DNA from 2 places in the Lysinibacillus parviboronicapiens genome. Region 2 is predicted to be linked to the other one. Evidence: a T-box and tRNA genes for the amino acid it is inferred to sense, from the RefSeq annotation. Region 2 holds a T-box; the other holds one or more tRNA genes.
The links. A T-box is a leader RNA that pairs with one kind of tRNA and senses whether it is charged. The one in region 2 lies ahead of trpS (tryptophan--tRNA ligase), so its partner is inferred to be a tRNA-Trp.
Positions count from the first base shown of each region.

Region 1 (5,735 bases), 550 kb from region 2:
GTTTCAAGACACAAGTAGTTCTAGGAAGCAAGCGAGAGAGGAAAGGAGCGTACCTTAGTACGTGACTGACTGAACGAGTGAAGCTGACAACGAAATACGCAGTGTATTGGAAGCCGACGTAGGTTAAGTTATTAAGGGCGCACGGCGAATGCCTTGGCACTAGGAGCCGAAGAAGGACGGCACTAACACCGATATGCTTCGGGGAGCTGTAAGTGAGCTTTGATCCGGAGATTTCCGAATGGGGGAACCCACTACGTTTAATCGCGTAGTATCTTGACGTGAATACATAGCGTCTTGAAGGCAGACCCAGGGAACTGAAACATCTAAGTACCTGGAGGAAGAGAAAGAAAAATCGATTCCCTGAGTAGCGGCGAGCGAAACGGGAAGAGCCCAAACCAAGAGGCTTGCCTCTTGGGGTTGTAGGACACTCAATACGGAGTTACAAAAGAATGAGTTAGATGAAGCGACTTGGAAAGGTCCGCCAGAGCAGGTAAAAGCCCTGTAGTCGAAAGTTCATTCCCTCCTGAGTGGATCCTGAGTACGGCGGAACACGTGAAATTCCGTCGGAATCTGGGAGGACCATCTCCCAAGGCTAAATACTACCTAGTGACCGATAGTGAACCAGTACCGTGAGGGAAAGGTGAAAAGCACCCCGGAAGGGGAGTGAAAGAGATCCTGAAACCGTGTGCCTACAAGTAGTTAGAGCCCGTTAATGGGTGATAGCGTGCCTTTTGTAGAATGAACCGGCGAGTTACGATTACGTGCGAGGTTAAGTTTTAGAAGACGGAGCCGCAGCGAAAGCGAGTCTGAATAGGGCGAATTAGTACGTGGTCGTAGACCCGAAACCAGGTGATCTACCCATGTCCAGGGTGAAGGTAAGGTAACACTTACTGGAGGCCCGAACCCACGCACGTTGAAAAGTGCGGGGATGAGGTGTGGGTAGCGGAGAAATTCCAATCGAACCTGGAGATAGCTGGTTCTCTCCGAAATAGCTTTAGGGCTAGCCTCGTGATGAGAATACTGGAGGTAGAGCACTGTTTGGACTAGGGGGCCATCCCGGTTTACCGAATTCAGACAAACTCCGAATGCCAGATATTTATACACGGGAGTCAGACTGCGAGTGATAAGATCCGTAGTCAAAAGGGAAACAGCCCAGACCACCAGCTAAGGTCCCAAAGTAATCGTTAAGTGGAAAAGGATGTGGCGTTGCATAGACAACCAGGATGTTGGCTTAGAAGCAGCCATCATTTAAAGAGTGCGTAATAGCTCACTGGTCGAGTGACGCTGCGCCGAAAATGTATCGGGGCTAAACGATTCACCGAAGCTGTGGATTGACATCTACGATGTCAGTGGTAGGAGAGCGTTCTAAGTGCGTTGAAGTCAGACCGGAAGGACTGGTGGAGCGCTTAGAAGTGAGAATGCCGGTATGAGTAGCGAAAGACGGGTGAGAATCCCGTCCACCGTATGACTAAGGTTTCCTGAGGAAGGCTCGTCCGCTCAGGGTTAGTCGGGACCTAAGCCGAGGCCGATAGGCGTAGGCGATGGACAACAGGTTGATATTCCTGTACCACCTCCTCACCGTTTGAGAAATGGGGGGACGCAGTAGGATAGGGTAAGCGCGCCGTTGGTTGTGCGCGTCCAAGCAGTAAGGCGTGTGTGTAGGCAAATCCGCACACTGTAACGTTGAGCTGTGATGGCGAGTCCTTTAAGGACGAAGTTCCTGATTTCACACTGCCAAGAAAAGCCTCTATCGAGGTGAGAGGTGCCCGTACCGCAAACCGACACAGGTAGTCGAGGAGAGAATCCTAAGGTGTGCGAGAGAACTCTCGTTAAGGAACTCGGCAAAATGACCCCGTAACTTCGGGAGAAGGGGTGCTCTTGAGCGTGCAAGCGCATGAGAGCCGCAGTGAATAGGCCCAGGCGACTGTTTAGCAAAAACACAGGTCTCTGCAAAACCGTAAGGTGACGTATAGGGGCTGACGCCTGCCCGGTGCTGGAAGGTTAAGAGGAGTGGTTAGCGCAAGCGAAGCTGCGAATTGAAGCCCCAGTAAACGGCGGCCGTAACTATAACGGTCCTAAGGTAGCGAAATTCCTTGTCGGGTAAGTTCCGACCCGCACGAAAGGCGTAACGATCTGGGCACTGTCTCAACGAGAGACTCGGTGAAATTATAGTACCTGTGAAGATGCAGGTTACCCGCGACAGGACGGAAAGACCCCGTGGAGCTTTACTGTAGCCTGATATTGAATTTTGGTACAACTTGTACAGGATAGGTAGGAGCCAGAGATCTCGGAGCGCCAGCTTCGAAGGAGGCGTCGGTGGGATACTACCCTGGTTGTATTGAAATTCTAACCCATGCCCCTTAGCGGGGCAGGAGACAGTGTCAGGCGGACAGTTTGACTGGGGCGGTCGCCTCCTAAAAGGTAACGGAGGCGCCCAAAGGTTCCCTCAGAATGGTTGGAAATCATTCGTAGAGTGTAAAGGCACAAGGGAGCTTGACTGCGAGACCTACAAGTCGAGCAGGGTCGAAAGACGGGCTTAGTGATCCGGTGGTTCCGCATGGAAGGGCCATCGCTCAACGGATAAAAGCTACCCCGGGGATAACAGGCTTATCTCCCCCAAGAGTCCACATCGACGGGGAGGTTTGGCACCTCGATGTCGGCTCATCGCATCCTGGGGCTGTAGTCGGTCCCAAGGGTTGGGCTGTTCGCCCATTAAAGCGGTACGCGAGCTGGGTTCAGAACGTCGTGAGACAGTTCGGTCCCTATCCGTCGTGGGCGTAGGAAATTTGAGAGGAGCTGTCCTTAGTACGAGAGGACCGGGATGGACACACCGCTGGTGTACCAGTTGTCTTGCCAAAGGCATCGCTGGGTAGCTATGTGTGGACGGGATAAGTGCTGAAAGCATCTAAGCATGAAGCCCCCCTCAAGATGAGATTTCCCATTACGCAAGTAAGTAAGATCCCTCAAAGACGATGAGGTAGATAGGTTCGAGGTGGAAGTGTGGTGACACATGGAGCTGACGAATACTAATCGATCGAGGACTTAACCAAAATGTTTGAAACATTCAATGCACCGTTTATCCAGTTTTGAAAGAATAAGTTCTTTTAACTAAATAAGTGAAGTGATGATGGCAAAGAGGTCACACCCGTTCCCATACCGAACACGGAAGTTAAGCTCTTTAGCGCCGATGGTAGTTGGGGGCTTCCCCCTGCGAGAGTAGGACGTCGCTTCGCTTATTTTTTATGTGGAGGATTAGCTCAGCTGGGAGAGCATCTGCCTTACAAGCAGAGGGTCGGCGGTTCGAGCCCGTCATCCTCCACCATTTTTGCCGGTGTAGCTCAGTTGGTAGAGCAACTGACTTGTAATCAGTAGGTCGTGGGTTCGACTCCTATCGCCGGCACCATGTATTGCCGGAGGGGTAGCGAAGTGGCTAAACGCGGCGGACTGTAAATCCGCTCCTTAGGGTTCGGCGGTTCGAATCCGTCCCCCTCCACCAGTTTTTAATTCATAGGGGCATAGTTCAACGGTAGAATAGAGGTCTCCAAAACCTTTGGTGTGGGTTCGATTCCTACTGCCCCTGCCAATTAATTTCATGGCGGTTGTGGCGAAGTGGTTAACGCACCTGATTGTGGTTCAGGCATTCGTGGGTTCGATTCCCATCAGTCGCCCCATTTTAGAATATTGCAAGTTGTAAGCCAATGAATTTTGATTTATTATAAAAAGGTTCAGGTCTACAAAATCCACCATTTATATATTGTTACGGAGGTATACCCAAGTCTGGCTGAAGGGATCGGTCTTGAAAACCGACAGGCGGGTAACACCGCGCGGGGGTTCGAATCCCTCTACCTCCTCCAGTTTATATTTTATAAATGGTGTTCTAAAAGCTCGGTATAAATAATATTGTCGTGGGGTGGAGCAAATCGCAATACGAATATTGCGATTAACGTCGACGCAAGCAAAGCGTGGAAGACGTCATCTTACATTAAGCGTATCATCATGTTATTTATAACGATTCATATTATCGCGGGGTGGAGCAGTGGTAGCTCGTCGGGCTCATAACCCGAAGGTCGTTGGTTCAAATCCGGCCCCCGCAACCAAATGGTCCCGTGGTGTAGCGGTTAACATGCCTGCCTGTCACGCAGGAGATCGCCGGTTCGATCCCGGTCGGGACCGCCATTTTTATAATAAGAGATTCATGATAAGCAAAAAGATTGAAGAAGCAAACGAGTGCATGAAGGAGCGTACTTAAGTACGTGACTGAATAAACGAGACTGGCTGATAAAGATATTTGCAGCTTAGCATGGAACGTATGGGTCAGTAGCTCAGTTGGTAGAGCATTAGATTGAAGCTCTAAGTGTCGGCGGTTCGATTCCGTCCTGACCCACCATATATGCGGGTGTAGTTTAATGGTAAAACCTCAGCCTTCCAAGCTGATGTCGTGAGTTCGATTCTCATCACCCGCTCCAAAATGGGCCTATAGCTCAGCTGGTTAGAGCGCACGCCTGATAAGCGTGAGGTCGATGGTTCGAGTCCATTTAGGCCCACCATTATTCCGAAGTAGCTCAGTTGGTAGTAGCACCTGACTGTTAATCAGGTTGTCGCAGGTTCGAGTCCTGCCTTCGGAGCCATGGCCCCTTGGTCAAGCGGTTAAGACACCGCCCTTTCACGGCGGTAACACGGGTTCGAATCCCGTAGGGGTCATCAAGCATGTAGCATGTTGTTGCTATATGCTTTTTTTTGATTTTTTTGTGTCCTACGTGAGTTTACGCCTACAGTTATAGATTGTAGAGGGGTATAACAATCTTTTTCATCATTCTTTAATGGAGATAAAGTCTAAGATTTTATAGTGGCAAAAATATAATTGAAAAAAGTATGAGCTTAAATTTGAACAAAGTATTTCATATATGCAATATGTATGTTTTCTAGTAGATTTTTTCATGGTGAATCCTGTGCCATTGTTCTAATATGAGAATAGATGGAGGAAATCGACATGAATTTACTAGAGGTACAGCGGTTTTTAGCACTTTATCAATCAGAACAAAATGAGTCCGAAACATGGCTGGCAAATAGATTACAACAGGTGGAATCTGAAGGGGAGTATAACCCGACAACAGAAGAATTAGTTTTTGGAGCACGGGTAGCATGGCGTAACAGTAATAAATGCATTGGTCGTTTATTTTGGCAATCGCTACATGTTGTTGATGCACGTGATATCTTAGATGAGCAGTCCATTTTTGAAACTTTGCTGGCACATATTCAGTATGCAACAAATGATGGGAAAATCCGTCCGACAATTACGGTGTTTGCACCAGAACGTGTGCGTATATGGAATCATCAGCTTATTCGTTATGCAGGCTATGAAACGCAAGAGGGAATCGTTGGTGATTCACATTCTATCGCTTTCACAAAAATATGCAAATCGCTAGGCTGGCAAGGTGAGGGAACAGCGTTTGATGTATTGCCCCTGATTGTGCAAGTAGATCAGCGAACACCACAATTATTTACAATCCCACCTGAATATATTTTAGAAGTCCCTATTCGTCATCCACAATATTCAAAGGTCGAGGCGCTTGACTTAAAATGGTATGCTGTACCAATTATATCGAGCATGCGCTTTCAGATGGCAGGAATTGATTTTCAAGCGGCACCATTTAATGGCTGGTATATGGGCACAGAGATTGGTGCACGCAATTTAGCCGATCACGATCGCTATAACATGCTACCAGCAATAGCAG
Region 1 is NZ_CP073713.1:275,251-280,985, forward strand. It holds rRNA gene C9J31_RS01445 (23S ribosomal RNA) at 122-3,050, shown strand; rRNA gene rrf (5S ribosomal RNA) at 3,118-3,233, shown strand; tRNA gene C9J31_RS01455 (tRNA-Val) at 3,247-3,322, shown strand; tRNA gene C9J31_RS01460 (tRNA-Thr) at 3,328-3,403, shown strand; tRNA gene C9J31_RS01465 (tRNA-Tyr) at 3,413-3,496, shown strand; tRNA gene C9J31_RS01470 (tRNA-Trp) at 3,510-3,583, shown strand; tRNA gene C9J31_RS01475 (tRNA-His) at 3,596-3,671, shown strand; tRNA gene C9J31_RS01480 (tRNA-Ser) at 3,762-3,854, shown strand; tRNA gene C9J31_RS01485 (tRNA-Met) at 4,023-4,097, shown strand; tRNA gene C9J31_RS01490 (tRNA-Asp) at 4,101-4,176, shown strand; tRNA gene C9J31_RS01495 (tRNA-Phe) at 4,312-4,387, shown strand; tRNA gene C9J31_RS01500 (tRNA-Gly) at 4,393-4,466, shown strand; tRNA gene C9J31_RS01505 (tRNA-Ile) at 4,471-4,547, shown strand; tRNA gene C9J31_RS01510 (tRNA-Asn) at 4,552-4,628, shown strand; tRNA gene C9J31_RS01515 (tRNA-Glu) at 4,630-4,701, shown strand; gene C9J31_RS01520 (nitric oxide synthase oxygenase) at 4,991-5,735, shown strand, end outside.
Region 1: it has a tRNA-Trp gene. The T-box ahead of trpS (tryptophan--tRNA ligase) is inferred to sense a tRNA for this amino acid. The anticodon was not compared.

Region 2 (5,735 bases):
ACTTACTAGTACTTGTTGGTTTTGGCGGTGGCTTAACTTGGGGTGCCGTTGCAATGAGATGGGGAAAATAATAACGATAAATGCTTGAGGGGAGTAAGACAATGAGTAAACGACGAGTAGTAATTACAGGAATTGGCGCAGTTACACCACTAGGAAATAGCATCGAAGAAACATGGGCAAACATTAAAGCTGGAAAATCTGGTGTTGGGGAGTTAACACGTTTAAACAAAGATTTATTCGCAGCTAAAATTGCCGCAGAAGTAAAAGACTTTGATATTGAAAAGTATATTGAACGTAAGGAAGCCCGTAAAATGGATCGCTTTACGCATTATGCACTTGCAGCTTCCATCATGGCTATGGAGGACGCACAGCTTACAATTGATGAAGAGCTAGCACCGCGCGCAGGCGTGTGGATTGGCTCTGGTATCGGTGGAATGGAAACGTATGAACAGCAGTTTTTAACGTTCCAAGAACGTGGAGCAAGACGTGTAAGTCCATTCTTTATCCCAATGATGATTCCAGATATGGCATCAGGTCAAGTGTCTATCCATTTCGGAGCTAAGGGTATTAATTCTTGTTCTGTAACGGCTTGTGCATCTGGCACAAATTCAATTGGAGATGCTTATAAAGTAATTGAACGTGGCGACGCAGATGTTATGATTTCAGGTGGTGCAGAGTCACCAATCGTCACAATGGCAGTTGCAGGTTTCTGTGCAAATACAGCATTGTCTTTAAATACCGATGCAACAACCGCTTCACGTCCATTTGATAAAAACCGCGATGGCTTTATTATTGGTGAAGGTGCAGGGATTGTTATTTTAGAAGAGTATGAGCACGCGAAAGCTCGCGGAGCAAAAATTTATGCTGAAGTGCTTGGCTACGGCTCAACTGGTGATGCTCACCATATCACTGCTCCAGCACCAGAAGGTGAAGGCGCAGCACGTGCGATGAAACAAGCATTAGCTGATGGAGGTGTAGAACCTTCACAAGTTGGCTATATTAATGCACACGGAACAAGTACACCTTATAATGATTTATTTGAAACACAGGCAGTAAAATCAGCCTTTGGTGAACATGCTTATAAACTGGCAATGAGTTCTACAAAATCAATGACAGGTCACTTACTAGGGGCAGCTGGTGGTGTCGAAGCGATTTTCACAGCGCTTGCGTTAAAAGAGGGGATTTTACCACCGACAATCAATTTAACAGAGCCAGACCCAGAATGTGATTTAGATTATGTGCCAAATGAAGCCCGAGAAGCAAATATCGAATACGCGATGAGTAATTCTCTTGGATTTGGCGGTCATAACGCTAGCCTACTATTTAAAAAATGTGAAGAATAATCAAAAACGTTAGCCTATAGGTAAACTCTGTAAAGATTGAGTTTACCTATAGGCTTTTTTATTGCGCGACGAACTGCTAGCGCTTCGAGCATGAGTTTGGCTCATTCTTATGCAGAAATCTCGTTGTTTCTTCTATTAAACAGTTTAGAGTGGAATGTTCGTTTACGTATTCAGTTTATTGAAGTTTAGAGTGACCGCCAGCTGAACGCCCTGTCAGCAGTGAAATCACCGTTCTTATGCATCCCGATTATGAAAAAAAGCCTGTAACCAAATCTGAAATTCTTCAAGTTTGTCTACAGGCTGACGTATTTTTTATTCACTTTGAGAATAGATGATAAATAAGAAGAAATAGAAAGGATGCCGTCTACTTGTTCCGTCTCTTTTTATTTTTAATGAGCTATGGCTTAATGATACTTTCAATAGGAAATCTCATATTGTACTTGAATTACCGCACACTCGGTTATTCATGGTCCGTTGTTTTTAAGTTTATGGTTCATACAACGGAATTTTATTTGGCAATCGGAGCCTGCATTGTGTTATGCGGTGTTATACTTGACTTTGGTTTTGAGCGAACATCCTAATCTAAAAGATACGGAGAGAAAGTCACTTTAATTCCTAGTTCAGTTGCTACCTGTTGAGCCAAAATTGTACCTTGCTCATCATGTTTTTTTGCCAAATGTTCCATACCTTCAATGAATGAATCTGTTTCAAGATTAATCCATTCACCAAAGTTACACATCCATGATGTTAACTCAGTTAGCAAATGTTCATTTAATGGAAAGTTCTCTAATTCTAAATTGGCAAGACACTGACCACACCATAGAGGATCAGCACCAAAGTCACCTTCTAAAATAAGTGTTTGTATTGGCTTTTTACAAAGTTCGCATAGCATAGACATAGACAAACCTCTTAGCGACGTGAACGGCCTAAGCCCATTGCTTCTTCCATACGTTTTAATGTTGCACTGGCAATGGTATTTGCTTTCTCTGCACCTTCATCTAAAATGATGTCCAATTCAGACGATTCTACGAGATGATAGAACTTCTCTTGAATTGGTGTAAGATGGTCGATAACCGCTGTGGCCACACCTTGTTTGAAGCCGCCATAGCCAATTCCTTCGTATTTTTTAACTAAATTGTCGATAGCTACACCTGAAATTGCTGATTCGATAGTCAGTAAATTTGAAACCCCAGGTTTATTTTCTACATCAAACGCCACAATACCATCAGAGTCAGTTACGGCAGATTTAATTTTTTTCTCAATATCTTTTGCAGAATCTAAAAGTTTAATTGTTGCTTTTGTATTTGGATCAGATTTACTCATTTTTTTCGTAGGCTCTTGTAAAGATTTAATACGCGCACCTGCTTTTGGTAATTGAATTTCAGGAATTGTTAATACATCACCATAACGTTTGTTAAAGCGCTCTGCAAGATCTCGTGTTAGCTCAATATGTTGTTTTTGGTCATCGCCTACAGGGACAATGTTTGTATTGTATAATAGAATATCTGCAGCCATTAAAGGTGGATAAGTTAAAAGAGCTGCCGAAACGGTTTCTTTGCCATGTGATTTATCTTTGAATTGAGTCATACGCTCTAACTCGCCGATAGAAGCAACACATTGTAAAATCCAGCCCGCTTGTGCGTGAGCAGATACTTCTGATTGGATGAATAAAGTAGATTTCTGTGGGTCAATACCCGTTGCTATATACATAGCAGCTAAGTTACGAATGTTTTGACGCAACTCTTTAGGGTCTTGTGCGACCGTAATGGCATGCTGGTCAACGATACAATAAATTGCATTTCCTTCATCTTGTAATGCAGGGAATTGCTTGAATGCCCCGAGATAGTTCCCTAATGTTACAATACCTGTTGGCTGAACGCCTGAAAAAATAGTTGTCATAATAATTTCCTCCTTCGAGTTAGCAAATAATTTTCGACTCGGCATCATCAAAAATTTTGATTAAACCTTCAATTACGGACGGATAGCCACTGTGCTATCGGGTAGAGCGTCCAAATGAATACTAAATATCATAAAAAAACATCATGCGTCCTCATTAGTTTTTTCTAATGAAGGGACGAATGATGTTAGTATCCGCGGTACCACCCAGCTTGCCTAAAAAGGCCACTCTACTTCGTAACGTGAAGGGACGAGCTTTGCTAGTAGTCAATCGTGCACATACTTGAACGTTCGCAAAACTAACTCGGAAGTCCATTCCAAACGCATGCACGATCTGTTTGCAGCAACCACAGACTCTCTAAACGTGCACATTGCATTTGTACTACTCTTCGTCAGCGTTTTTAATTATTGCAAAAATTATATTATAAAGAGTTAGCTAATTGCAAGCTTAGAAAATCAGACTTTTAGCGGTGTTTTTTTTATGAAAAAAACTTTATGCTAGTTATGCTGTGTTTTTATGTAAAAAAGCAACCTTTATTATAAGCGATACGTCTTAATTGTACACGTCAAATTGACATTATTCTCGTTTAAATTTTATAAATGAGAATCAACAATAGAAATAAATGAATGTTTAAAATCGCTGATAAGTGGGAATATTATTATTAGTTCATTGGACACCTTTCAGAAATTAGCTACTTTCAAGCTATAGAAATAGACAGAATATTTCGCGATAAGGTCATTCTTTTTTTCATTGGAACTATATTCAAACACAGCTGAGTGCTGTATAATGAATATGTAGCTTTACATTACATTAATTCTAATTTAACAAACTGGTTATAGATAACGATTACAAACAGAAAGGATGTGTCAGTATGATAGTAACTTTATTTACATCACCAAGTTGTACATCTTGCCGAAAAGCGAAAGCATGGTTGGAGGAGCACGAAATCCCATATACCGAGCGAAATATTTTTTCTGAACCATTAAGCATTAGTGAAATAAAAGAAATTTTACGCATGACGGAGGATGGGACGGATGAAATTATTTCAACGCGTTCTAAAATTTTCCAAAAACTGAATGTGGATGTAGAAAGCTTACCATTACAACGTTTATATGAGTTAATTCAAGAATACCCTGGATTATTACGTCGTCCAATCATCTTAGATGAAAAACGATTACAAGTAGGATACAACGAAGATGAAATTCGTCGATTCTTACCACGTAAAGTGCGTGCTTATCAATTACAAGAAGCACAGCGTATGGTGAACTAATATCAATCTATTCTGCATATAATGTATTAGGTGTTGCAAATGCAAAAAGCATGTTGTGACATCTATTTTTTTATGCTTTACTTATGTAAAATCCTTCTGTACAAGCTATAATATTTAATAGGGGAAAGTCATATATTTCCGTAAAAGTATGTTAAACTTGATTTTAGCTAAATAGTTTACTACAATTTCAATAATTCAAATATCTTTTGTGAAATGGTGTATATCCTTTTCATTTTATGAAAGAACAGCATACAATAGAATTAGAGACAACTGAACTGTAAATTCAATGATTTCAGTTGCTCGATGATTTATTGTGGTGTAGTCAAAGGTTGAAAAACAAAGGAGTATGAAGGTTAAAAACAATGAATCAAAGCATACTAATGAAATAATACTGTTTTTCGACAAATGACAGTGAAGGGAGATGAAGTCTAGTGGACATCGAACGTGTAAATGAAAATACACTCAAGCTCTTTATAACGTACAATGATATAGAGGATCGCGGCTACAGTCGTGAAGAAATTTGGTACAACCGAGCAAAGGGTGAACAACTTTTTTGGGATATGATTGACGAAGTAAATACAGAGGATTATTTTGATGTGGAAGGTCCGATTTGGATTCATATCAATGCGTCTGAAGTTGGCTTGGAGATCATTGTCACACGTGCACATATATTAAAAGACGGTGAAACATTAGATGGTCATTCGCATTTTGATGAACACAAGGAGATGTTTGCCCCATTTGACGAAGTTGGAGAGGATCTTCTCAGTCAACTAACTCAATTCGGTGACATTGATGAGTCAGAATTATTTATGGATACAGATATTTATGTTTATAAATTTAAAGATATTGATGAGTTAATCCCTGTTGCTAAACGTATAACAGACGAATTAGTGGATTCCTCATTATTCAAATATGAAGATTGGTACTATCTAGTTGTAGACTTCACGAATGCCGATGACGATTTAAATCGCCATGATAAAAATGCGGTCATTAAAGAATTTCTAAGCCCATCAAATTTCACGATACATCGCCTTGAAGAGTATGGCGACAAGATTATGGAATATGATTGCTTTGAAACTATTCGGAAATATTTTATCTAAATGATTCAAGCCTCTGAGATTATTCAGAGGCTTTTTTTGTGGCTAGTCATCAAGGTTGAAGTAGAATGATTTTGAGACAGAACATGGCAAATATTAAATTTGGAAAAAAAACCGATATATTTTGG
Region 2 is NZ_CP073713.1:828,170-833,904, forward strand. It holds gene C9J31_RS03930 (beta-ketoacyl-ACP synthase III) at 1-71, shown strand, start outside; gene fabF (beta-ketoacyl-ACP synthase II) at 102-1,343, shown strand; gene C9J31_RS03940 (hypothetical protein) at 1,921-2,241, opposite strand; gene trpS (tryptophan--tRNA ligase) at 2,253-3,242, opposite strand; T-box leader at 3,411-3,644, opposite strand; gene spxA (transcriptional regulator SpxA) at 4,115-4,510, shown strand; gene mecA (adaptor protein MecA) at 4,942-5,610, shown strand.